2 linked regions of the Roseobacter denitrificans OCh 114 genome follow. The protein of the gene in region 2 binds, or shares a complex with, the protein of the main gene of each other region. Links are inferred from orthologs where the notes say so. Each region holds a gene or a part of one and is shown on either strand. Other genes may lie near its edges.

Region 1 (5,858 bases), 130 kb from region 2 along the record:
GGCGAAGTCGCCGACGACCCATAGCGTATCCTCCGGCCCCACCCTTGCCGAGAGATTAGCAAGCAGCATCGTGTCCATGTGCGAGGCGGACTCGAATGGACGGTTGCAATGCTTTATGATGTTATCATGTCCGAAGTGTAAGTCCGCCGTGTACCAATTGGTCATGTCAGTCTCAGATCGTCGTGCGTTCGCCGGGCCAGGTGGGTCGGCTTTAGATTTCTGTTCAGGTGCGGGTGGCAGAAGCTATCTCGCTCGCGAGCAAGCGGTCGATCTCGTCCCGCAATGCTTTTGTTCGCTTGCCGTAGCTCTTAGACCAGATCCTTAAACCTACGTAGACGCACCCAATGAGAACGATCGCGTAGACTTGGAATCCAGTGGCAGTGAGGGCTTGATCCCCGAGGCCGATGGTGTCGAGGAGCGCTGCCCAGACCAACGCGCCGGGCAGGGCGAGCAGAACGCTGAGGCCAAGTGTGCTGATGATAGTCGAGCCGACAGATGTGCTGATCGTCAGCGCGTCGCCATCGTGGACCACGCCGGTCGTGAAGTTGGCGAAGGCGAGGGGTTTCCCGGAACCTGGTCGTGATATGACTGCTACCTCATGTCCCGGCCGGGCGGTTTCGAACATGTCGCCTTGAAACCGGTGCTCTTTGCCCTCCTCATCGCGGAGCCACAGTTCTGGCGTCACATTGATCCGCCCGTAGCCGCTTTGGCGGTCGATGCGGAAAGATTGCATCTGTTGCCTTGCGGTTGTGACCACACCGCGAAGAACTAGAAGCCGACCACAGCTGCCGTTCATGTCGCCATTAGCCCGAGATTGGGCCGGGTGGAACATTCATTCCTTCGCTCTACAAGCTCGACAGCTTCGCGTGCTAAGCTCAAGCAACCGGTATGCCATTCTTCATTTGATATTGGTGCAGCTGCGGGAGTGCTTGACGATATCACTGATGCACAAAGATCGGGTTGGTACGGTAGTTCTGTTTTCAGCACAGGCAGGGGCGCAAACGCCTGGCGAACCGAACTCGGGTTACTTGAGCCCGCGACGAGGCATCGCAACGTATGGTAGCCATCCAAAAATTCTTCTGGCAGGTCTCTACTTACCGCGCATGCGTCTGCTGCGTCACGAGCTGGTACAAGCAACAGTGATGATTGGCCCATTGCTTGGAATACCGAAGGTGTCTGGTGGGCGGGTGTGTCGACAACTGCAAAGTGCCATGCCTCTCGCCGTAACTGTCCTAGTACGGATTCAAGATATGCGGCTGTTGAAGTACGGATGTACTGAACCTGAGAGCCAGACTGGCACCCGCTCGCCAGCCTGGTCGCCCATCTTTGAAGAAGGGTCTCGTCTGGCGAAGACCCGCGGCCCCGGTTCTTCGACAACACTTCTTCTTGCAAAGGCACAGCGTGACCGGCGTCAATCAGCGCAACACTATGCCCAATTGCAGCCAGCCCATGAGCGAGCGCGGCAGCACCGGTTGTACGACCGACACCGCCTTTGAACCCTGTCAGCGTAACCGTATGCAGTCTTGCCCCCATATGGCCTCACCCTGCTGGCGACGGCCTCTGTTGCCGTGCCTGAATGATGACGCTCCCGACAAGTTCGCTGCGCATCATCTGCCTGAAATCCCTCGTTTCCGCTATGACTATAGTAAATTGTTACTATAGTCATTAGAGATATTTTCTCCGTTCCCCGACAGAGTTGGGATGGAACGGAAAAACCAAGCCTTGATGGAGGCTTACGCGCGGGTTCTCCGCGAGAGACGTAAGGCCGCGAACCTCTCGCAGGAGGAACTCGCGTTCCGAACGGATCTATCTATGAGCTACATCTCGTTCCTGGAAACGTGTCGGCGACAACCCACCCTGACTGTGATGGATGCAATCTGTCGGGAACTTGGCGTATCGCTGACGGAATTTATTGGTGAGGTTGAAGGGGACGTCGAGAATAATAGGTAGGCACTGATCGCCTGGATGTTAGAGGGCGGAGGGTAGATGGGGTGGGCGGCTTCCGCTTCCAGGCGTCGCAATGCGCCTTTGTCCGGGTGTCATGATCTGCGATCGAGGCGAGCTACCCTATGTAACCCATCGCTGTCGGCCTGTATTTGGCCAAGACAGTCTTTCACGTGCACGGCAACGCGGAGGCTGAGCGGGTTATGTTCAAAGGCTCTTCTGGCGATCTCTGGTCATTCAGTTTTTCGAACGCCTCGCGCCTTGTCTAATTGGTGTCTAGGCTTGCGCATTGGGCCACCATTTGGCGCGCTAACTGTCGAAACTGGAACATATGCCGATCAGTTCCTGACAAGTGTTGCTTCGGCTTCATCACAACCAACTGCACCGGAAAGCCCCAAAAGGTTGTTGTGGAAGATTTCCTTGACGTTTGTGGCAAAAAATCTGGCAATTGTGGAAGACTCGCGTGAGTGCTCACACAATCGGTTGAAGTGGTGAGCCGTGCAGGATTCGAACCTGCGACCCACTGATTAAAAGTCAGTTGCTCTACCAACTGAGCTAACGGCCCACTAGGCGGTGTTCTTAGAAAGGTGGGGCGGGCGGGTCAAGCCCTTAAATCAGTGTTTTTCAAAGGTTCTACTGGATAGTTCGGGAGCGTCGGCTTATATGGCCGCAATGTATGAGAAAGACGATAGCGGTCTGCCCTTCATGAAGATGCACGGGCTGGGAAACGACTTTGTCGTTTTGGATGCGCGCAGGCGTTCGATGGACATCACACCTCGTTTTGCGCAGGCTCTCGGACACAGGCACACCGGTGTTGGATTTGACCAACTTGCCTTGATAACAAACACAAAAACCGGGGTGCACCTCGCGTTCTTCAATGCGGATGGCTCTGTTTCGTCGGCCTGTGGGAATGCGACGCGCTGCATTGCCGATTACATCATGGCGCAAACCGGGGCTTCGGATATGACCTTATCGACGGACCGGGGGGTGCTTGCCGCATGCCGTGCGGCAAATGGTCAGACCTCGGTCAATATGGGTGCGCCGCAGCTTGATTGGACCGAGGTGCCTCTTGCGCGCGAGATGGACACGCTTGAGCTTCCGATAGAGGGCACTCCCACCGCAACTGGCATGGGCAATCCGCATTGCACCTTTTTCGTCGATGACGTCATGCAGACAGACGTCGCAAAGCTTGGTGCCGAATTGGAACACCATGAGTTGTTCCCGCAGCGGACAAATGTCCAGTTTGCCTCAATCACAGGGCCTGACACCATACGTATGCGGGTTTGGGAGCGTGGTGTGGGGATGACGCTGGCATCGGGGTCTTCCAGTTGCGCGGTGGCCGTCGCTGCCGCCCGGCGCGGGCTCACCGGGCGCAAGGTTCAGGTCGATCTCGATGGCGGGCGGTTGGAGATTGACTGGCGCGAGGATGGTGTTTGGATGACCGGCCCGACGCAGCATGTGTTTTCCGGAACGCTCACGCGGTCCTTTCTGGAGAGCATCGCATGAGCGCACCCAAATTCACGACCCTTGGCTGCCGTTTGAACGCCTATGAGACCGAAGCAATGAAAGAACTCGCCGCTGAGGCCGGTCTGTCGGATGCTGTGGTGGTAAACACCTGTGCGGTGACGGGCGAAGCCGTGCGCAAAGCCCGCAGTACGATCCGTAAACTGCGGCGTGAAAACCCGACAGCACGCCTGATCGTTACCGGATGCGCCGCCCAGACAGAGCCGCAAACCTTTGCCGCGATGCCCGAAGTTAATGCGGTCATTGGTAACACCGAAAAGATGCAGGGCGATACCTGGGGCGCGCTCGCCGCCGATTTCATCGGCGAAAGCGAAGCGGTGCAAGTTGATGACATCATGTCCGTGACCGAGACCGCAGGTCATCTGATTGACGGCTTTGGCACCCGGAGCCGGGCTTATGTGCAGGTGCAGAACGGGTGCGACCATCGCTGTACTTTTTGCATCATCCCCTATGGCCGCGGCAATTCGCGGTCGGTTCCGGCTGGCGTTGTTGTCGACCAGATCAAGCGTTTGGTCGATAAGGGGTTCAACGAGGTCGTGCTCACGGGCGTGGACCTGACCAGTTGGGGGGCGGATTTACCGGCCCAGCCAAAGCTTGGTGATCTGGTCATGCGAATTCTCAGGCTTGTCCCGGATTTGCCGCGTTTGCGGATTAGTTCAATCGACAGCATCGAGGTTGACGAAAACCTGATGCAGGCGATTGCCACCGAGCATCGGTTGATGCCGCATTTGCACCTGTCATTGCAGCACGGCGATGACATGATCCTCAAGCGGATGAAAAGGCGGCACTTGCGGGATGACGCCATTCGCTTTGCGCAGGATGCCCGGCGTTTGCGGCCGGATATGACGTTTGGCGCTGATATCATCGTGGGTTTTCCGACCGAAACGGAGGCGATGTTCGATAACTCCCTGGCGCTGGTTGAGGAGTGCGATCTGACGTGGCTGCATGTTTTTCCCTACTCCGCGCGACCAGGCACACCTGCGGCGCGCATGCCTGCTGTCCATGGTCAGATCATCAAGGAACGGGCATCGCGCTTGCGCGCCGCCGGAGACGCGCAAGTCCAGCGACATCTTTCCGCGCAGGTTGGTAAGGTGCACAACGTGCTGATGGAAAGTGCGTCCAGGGGGCGTACCGAGCAGTTTACCGAAGTTCAGGTTTCGACACCGCGACAAGAAGGCAGGATCATCCCGTTGCCCATCACAGGGACCGTTGGTGCCGCTTTGCAGGGGTGAAGGGGTTCTTTTGCAGGCCCTGTCGCACGTATCTTTTCAATGCCGTAAGGTCGCCCGTCAGAGATGCAGGCCCGAATGGTCATCGCGGTCTGTGGGGCCGCCGCCTGTGCAGCAGTTCAAAAAGGAATCGCTTCAGAGGGAAAATTCACAGGTTGCGCGAAAACCCCGTGACAATCCCGTGTTTTGGACATTAACATTTGTGCTACTTGCGGGAGAATTTTGATGACGAGACATATCCAGTGGCTTCTGGAAATGAATGTACGCGATGACGATATCGAAGCGGTCGAACAACTTGTGGATGAAATGGTTGAGGCGACGCGGGCAAATGAACCCGGAGCGCTGATTTATGAATATTATCTGTCCGAGGACAGACGCCGGTGTTCGGTTGTTGAACGCTACGCGGATAGTGCGGCGGTGATGGAGCATCTGAAGAACTTTGAGGAGCATTTCGCCGAACGGTTCTTTGCCCTGTTTGAACCCAGCGTGTTTCGTGTCTATGGTCCAGCGAATGAAGATGTCAGAAACGCCCTTGGCAGCCTTGGCGCGACTTTCGACATCGGTGTTGGCGGTTTCATACGTTAAACAGGACGCCTGATCACACAGGTAAAAGATACGTCTATGTAAAGACGCAGCAATCAAGGATTGGAGTACGATGGACAGCCCGGAGTTGCCGAAAACCGGATTTTTGGCCCATGCCTCGCAGAAACTGTCTGATCTGTTGAATTCCGTTTCGACTGAAGTCGACCTGAGCGAAGGTGAAGTGCTGTTCGAGCAGGGCGACACCGGTGACGCGCTTTACGCCATTGTGTCGGGAAGTCTGGAATTCAGCATAATATCACGGGAAGGGCGCAAGCTGTCCTTGGATGTGATGCGCCCCGGGGCGCTGTTTGGTGAGATTGCGCTGTTTGACCCCGGTACGCGTACAGCTACGGTCACCGCGCTTGAGCACAGCCGCGTGCGGGGAGTGAAAAACGCGGATGTTCTGGCTGCCATTCGCAAGTCGCCAGAGTTGGGGATAGATCTTATTCAACTGGCTGGGGTGCGGCTGCGTTGGATGAGCAGCCAGTTGAACGAGCAGGTATTCCTGCCCATGCCCGCCCGGCTCGCGCGTAAAATTCTCTACCTTACGATAGATGGATCAGATGACCTTGGCCTTTT
Region 2 (6,055 bases):
CACCGCGAGAATACACGCTGAAAATGCGCAGGGGACATCCCCATGTTTGCGGCAATCTCATCAAGGGAGATGGGCTGATCCGTTTGATCAATCAGTTCGATCGCCCGACGTATCACTTGGTAATGATAGGCGCCTTCGGTGGTTTGTGGCAGGGTCTGGTGCTGTGTCATGGCGCATGTTTACGCCGTTATCGAGGGCCACGCGACCCGTTTCATGCGGTTACACCCTGCCCCTGTTCACTGAAAATTGCGGCACGCCATGCAGGTTCGCAGCAACGGTGCACGCCGGACATTCAAATCAGCGGATCATGCTCTTGCCCGTGCGCGGGAAAGGACGCATACCACCACCATGGCAAAACAACTCGATTATCATACGATCCGGGAAATTTTTACACGCTTTCAGGCGGCTGATCCAGAACCCAAGGGCGAGCTTGAGCATGTGAACGTCTATACGCTGGTTGTGGCTGTCGCCCTCAGCGCGCAGGCCACGGACGCGGGCGTCAACAAAGCCACACGTGCGCTGTTCAAGATCGCGGATACCCCGCAAAAGATGTTGGATCTGGGGCTTGAAGGTGTCACGGAGCACATCAAGACAATCGGTCTTTTTCGTCAAAAGGCCAAGAATGTCATCAAGCTGAGCCAGATTCTTGTTGATCAATATGGCGGCGTTGTACCCAACAGCCGCGCCGCACTGCAAAGCCTTCCGGGTGTGGGTCGCAAGACGGCCAACGTGGTGTTGAACATGTGGTGGCAGCAGCCTGCACAGGCCGTGGACACGCATATCTTTCGGCTCGGAAACCGCACCGGGATCGCCCCCGGCAAGACGGTCGACATCGTCGAGCGCGCCATCGAGGATAACATTCCGGCAGATTTCCAGCTTCATGCGCATCATTGGATGATCCTGCATGGGCGCTACCACTGCAAAGCGCGCAAGCCCCTGTGCGGGACCTGCATCATAAACGATCTCTGCCCATTTGAGGACAAAACCGAATGACACAATACGAAGTGGTCGGCATCGGAAACGCCGTTGTCGACGTGATCAGCCATGCCGATGACAGTTTTCTCGCCCATATGGGCATCGAAAAAGGCATCATGCAGCTGATCGAACGCGACCGGGCCGAGGTGCTTTATGGCGCGATGCAGGATCGCCTGCAAACACCGGGCGGCTCGGTTGCCAATGCCATTGCAGGTGTCGGCGCTCTGGGCTTGCCGACAGCCTTTATCGGGCGGGTGCACGACGATGCTTTGGGCCGGTTTTATGCAGAATCCATGCGCGATGGTGGCACCGATTTCGTGAATGCGCCGGTGCAGGGTGGGGATTTGCCAACCTCACGTTCCATGATTTTCGTCTCCCCCGATGGTGAGCGGTCGATGAACACATACCTTGGTATTTCAACGGACCTTGGCCCGGCGGACGTGCCCGAAACAGTCGCATCCAATGCCAAGATCATCTTTCTTGAGGGGTATTTGTTTGACAAGGACCACGGCAAAGAGGCGTTTTTGCAAGCCTCCCGTCTGGCTTGTGCGGCAGGTGGTAAAGCAGGGATCGCCATCTCCGACCCCTTTTGTGTCGAGCGGCACCGCTCTGATTTCCTGACCCTGATCGAGAACGAACTGGATTACGTGATCGGCAATCAGCACGAGATTGAATCGCTCTTTGAAACCGATCTTGAAACCGCGCTCGCGAAAACGGCGGCGATCTGCCCCCTGGTGATATGCACGCGATCAGGCGATGGCGTCACCGTGGTTTCAGGGGATGAACGCATTGATGTCCCCGTGCAGACGGTCACACCCGTGGACGCAACCGGGGCGGGCGATCAATTCGCCGCCGGGTTCCTCTATGGCATGGCAACGGGGCGCGATCTGACGACCTGCGCGCGGATGGGCAATCTTTGCGCAGCCGAAGTCATAAGCCACGTTGGCCCCCGGCCCCTGATCGACATGATGGCGGAATTCCGTAAGGCGGGACTGGTCTGACAATGCTCGGCAATGGCTTCCACGGCATTCCCGCAGGCAAACTGGCGATGATCGTCACCTATCTGGAAATGCGCGAACGCGCGGCGGTAACACCCCGCCCTCTGCCCGAAGGTCTCGCGTTGCGTGAGGTGGCAGCCGACCCGATCTGGTTTCGCGACATCTTCACGCGCGTGGGGTCGCTGAACTGGCTCTGGTACGGGCGGCTAAAACTGAACGACACAGATTTGGCCGCGATCTTGCAAGACCCGAAGGTCGAGCACTACACGCTGACTAAAGACGGTAAGGACGAAGCCCTGCTGGAACTGGATTTTCGGGAGGATGGCGTTTGTGAACTGGCGTATTTTGGCCTGACGCCTGCGCTGATCGGCATGGGTGCCGGGCGCTGCCTGATGAACGAAGCGATCATGCGCGCCTGGGCGAGGCCTATTTCGCTGTTGCACGTGCACACCTGTACGCTCGACAGCCCGCAAGCGCTCGATTTTTACCGCCGCAGCGGTTTTACCCCTGTCCGCCAGGAAGTCGAAATAGACGATGATCCGCGCATCCTTGGCATTCTGCCCAGAACCGCAGGCGCGAATATTCCAATCTTTGACCCCTAAAGATGCGCCTCAAAAGCATCGAGTACGGCCACGTAAACGTCCCGCTTGAAGGGAACGATATTCTCAACCAAATCCGCCGCAGGCAGCCAGCGCCACTGTGAGAACTCCGGATGTTCGGTTGCGATGTTGATATCGCTGTCTGCCCCGTGAAAGCGCATCAGAAACCACTTCTGCTCTTGCCCACGGTATCGCCCTTTCCACAGCTTTGGCACCAGATCATAAGGCAGATCATAAGGCAGCCAGTCTTCCGTCTCCGCCACCACCTCGGCCAATTCAGGGTTCACACCTGTTTCTTCCCATAATTCACGCAAGGCGGCGGCGCGCGGGTCTTCACCTTTTTCAACCCCACCCTGAGGCATCTGCCATGCGGCGACGTTGTTATCGCGCCGCTGCCCTACGAAAACCTCGCCCTGTCCGTTCATCAACATCACACCCACGCAAGGACGATAGGGCAGTCTGGCGATCTCTTCTGGGGTCATGACGGGTCCTTTTCCGCTGGGTCGCATTTTGTTTTTTCGTGTGCTTAATGATTTGTCAGGCATACGCAAAAAACCCATCGCACAAAAGCCCGGTCGGGCCAAAGGGGACGAGGAACATCCCGGCATGCGCATTTGCGATTGTGACGCGGCGTTGCGCGTGACAGGCTTTGCCGGATAATGCCATGTCACGACAATAATGACCGGGGAGGGTTTCGAATGGCCAACTATCCAAATCTACTGGCGCCGCTGGATCTTGGCTTTACGACGCTGAAAAACCGCGTGTTGATGGGGTCGATGCACACTGGCCTTGAAGAAACCAAGGACTGGAACCGGGTCGCTGAGTTTTATGCCGAACGCGCCAGAGGCGAGGTCGCCCTGATGGTCACAGGCGGGATTGGCCCCAACCTCGAAGGCTCTGTCCTGCCGGGTGCGGCCATGATGGTCAGCGATCAGGATGTGGCAAACCACAAGGTCATTACGGATCGGGTGCATGAGGCGGGCGGCAAAATCGCCATGCAAATCCTGCATGCGGGCCGCTACGCCTATGGGCCCAAATGCGTCGCACCCTCGGCCATCAAATCCCCGATCTCGCCTTTCGCACCGGCCGAGTTGGACGCCGACGGGATCGAAAAACAGATCAGCGATATCGTTGCCTGCGCCGCCCGCGCGCAGGAGGCCGGATATGACGGCGTCGAGATCATGGGATCTGAGGGATATTTCCTGAACCAGTTTCTGGTCACCCATACCAACAAGCGCACGGACGAATGGGGCGGGTCATATGAAAACCGCATGCGCCTGCCTGTTGAGGTCGTGCGCCGCGTGCGCGCGGCTGTGGGCACCGATTTCATCATCATCTACCGGCTGTCGATGATTGACCTGATTCCGAACGGCTCCACCCATGACGAGGTCGTTCAGCTTGCACAGGCGGTCGAGGCGGCAGGCGCCACGATCATCAACACCGGCATCGGCTGGCACGAAGCGCGCATTCCGACAATCGCCACATCCGTTCCCCGCGCGGCCTTTGCATGGGTCACCAAAAAGCTGATGGGCAAGGTCGGGATTCCGGTCATTACCTCCAACCGCATCAACACGCCAGACGTTGCCGAGGAGGTACTTGCCACCGGCTGCGCCGATATGGTGTCGATGGCGCGCCCGATGCTGGCAGATGCGGATTTTGTGCTCAAAGCCATGCGCGGTAAATCGGGCGAAATCGCACCCTGCATCGCCTGTAATCAGGCCTGTCTGGACCATACGTTCAGCGGGAAAATATCCAGTTGCCTTGTGAACCCGCGCGCCTGTTATGAGACCGAATTGAAAATCGAACCCGTCACACGACCAAAGGCAATTGCCATCGTCGGCGCAGGCCCTGCGGGCCTTTCCACCGCAATCACAGCAGCGCAGCGGGGCCATAATGTCACCCTGTTCGATCAGGCGGATGAAATCGGCGGCCAGCTCAACATGGCGAAACAAGTGCCGGGGAAGGAAGAGTTCTGGGGCCTTGTGGATTGGTACCGCATCATGCTGGACACCACCGGCGTCACGGTATCACTGGGGCAGCCCGTAGGTGCGGATGATTTAAAAACCTTTGATGAGGTAGTTGTTGCGACAGGCGTGGTCCCGCGCGACCCCGGCATCGAGGGGCAGAATGCGCCGAATGTTGTCAGCTACATCGAAGTTCTGCGCGGTACGGCTCAGGTCGGAAAACGCGTCGTGATCGTGGGCGCGGGCGGCATCGGGTTCGATGTGGCTGAATACCTTGTGCACGAAGGTGAAAGCCCCACGGTAAATCTGCCCGAATGGATGCGCGAATGGGGTGTTTCTGACCCGGGCGAAAACCGGTCGGGCCTTGCACCGGAAGGTCCGCAGCCCGCCCCGCCCGCGCGCGATGTCACCTTGCTGCAGCGCAAGGCGGAGAAGCCCGGGAAACGGCTGGGCAAGACCACAGGCTGGATTCACCGGGCGGCGCTTGCCATGAAAAACGTCAAAATGAAGGGCGGCGTCAATTACGAGAGCGTTAAGGACGGCGGGCTTTTGGTGTCCTTCGGTGAGGCCCGCGAAAATCCCACTCTGATCGAGGCCGACACAATCGTGTTATGCGCGGGGCAACTGCCCGAAAGATCGCTTGCGGATGCACTTGATGCTGCTGGCACGCCCTATCACATCATCGGCGGTGCAGATGTGGCCGCAGAACTGGATGCCAAACGCGCAATTGATCAGGGCACGCGTTTGGCGGCAGTACTTTAGAAACTCACTCGACGGTAATGGTAATTACCTCGGACACGATGGGCGTTGCATGTGGTACATGCCCCGAGTCTCCCAAAACAAGCTGGAGCGTGTGCTGACCAGCGGGCAACTCGATTTCCGTTTCGGTCTGACCACCACCGAAATGGATGTGGTTTTCATCAGCCGGAATACCATTTGCCAACTCGTCAGCACCGTCTTCGCCCTCACCAAACGGCGCACGGTTAACGAACAGGTGATGATGCCCCGTCATCTCTTTTTCCGTGCCCGCCGGGGCGACGCCCATCCCGCGCAAACCGAACTTTACCCGCACGGGCGAAGATACGGTTTGGCCGTCTTCAAGGTTGATAAAATACACTTCGGCATCCGGGTTCGCGGGGGTTTCGCCGCCAGCCCACGCAAATGACGCGGTCAGAACAAATGCCGCGATGAAGCCTGCAATACGTCTCATTTCATAATCCTCCCTTTGATTGTGACCTTAAACGATAGCCTGAGGCGTTCACTCGTCCAGCGATCCGGGCGGATCGGTTGGTCAACACATCGTGTAGCTTCACATGAACCGCGGCATTTTCGATCCCGGAAACAACCCTGGAATGATTCTTGGTCCCGGTATCAACGCGCCTCATTTTGAGGCATTGATCGCCACATTTTCGACAAATTTTAGAGGATTTATACTTAAAACCATCCAGTTCCAGCATGCGTTGAAACACAGTGAAACATGCCAAATCCAATCACCGGTGCAACGAAACCGCCTTGAAAC

Evidence for each region.
Region 1: the proteins of RD1_RS04430 (region 2) and dapF are in contact, whole or in part, in a solved structure (PDB 5YGU), measured with the Escherichia coli proteins. The link is inferred for Roseobacter denitrificans OCh 114 from one-to-one orthologs.

The regions. Positions count from the first base shown.
Region 1 is NC_008209.1:793,176-799,033, forward strand. Bases 1,787-4,533 are described here. They hold dapF (diaminopimelate epimerase), read left to right. Parts: upstream 1,787-2,616; coding sequence 2,617-3,450; downstream 3,451-4,533. Other genes in these bases: RD1_RS03745 (helix-turn-helix domain-containing protein), read left to right, coding at 1,787-1,950; mtaB (tRNA (N(6)-L-threonylcarbamoyladenosine(37)-C(2))-methylthiotransferase MtaB), read left to right, coding at 3,447-4,533. Outside these bases: RD1_RS03735 (metallophosphoesterase), read right to left, coding at 1-165; RD1_RS03740 (hypothetical protein), read right to left, coding at 224-733; RD1_RS21440 (cellulose synthase operon protein YhjQ/BcsQ), read right to left, coding at 793-1,533; more of RD1_RS03745, read left to right, coding at 1,726-1,786; more of mtaB, read left to right, coding at 4,534-4,700; RD1_RS03765 (putative quinol monooxygenase), read left to right, coding at 4,923-5,282. UniProt on the Escherichia coli protein: Involved in the succinylase branch of the L-lysine biosynthesis and in the biosynthesis of the pentapeptide incorporated in the peptidoglycan moiety. Catalyzes the stereoinversion of LL-2,6-diaminopimelate (L,L-DAP) to meso-diaminopimelate (meso-DAP).
Region 2 is NC_008209.1:923,426-929,480, reverse strand. The notes cover bases 1,314-4,257. They hold RD1_RS04430 (RNA pyrophosphohydrolase), read right to left. Parts: upstream 3,055-4,257; coding sequence 2,572-3,054; downstream 1,314-2,571. Other genes in these bases: RD1_RS04420 (NADPH-dependent 2,4-dienoyl-CoA reductase), read left to right, coding at 3,271-4,257; RD1_RS04435 (GNAT family N-acetyltransferase), read left to right, coding at 1,979-2,575; RD1_RS04440 (adenosine kinase), read left to right, coding at 1,314-1,976. In the rest of the region: RD1_RS04450 (methylated-DNA--[protein]-cysteine S-methyltransferase), read right to left, coding at 1-170; nth (endonuclease III), read left to right, coding at 349-993; more of RD1_RS04440, read left to right, coding at 990-1,313; more of RD1_RS04420, read left to right, coding at 4,258-5,298; RD1_RS04415 (DUF4399 domain-containing protein), read right to left, coding at 5,303-5,746; RD1_RS04410 (hypothetical protein), read left to right, coding at 5,850-6,055. UniProt on the Escherichia coli protein: Master regulator of 5'-end-dependent mRNA decay.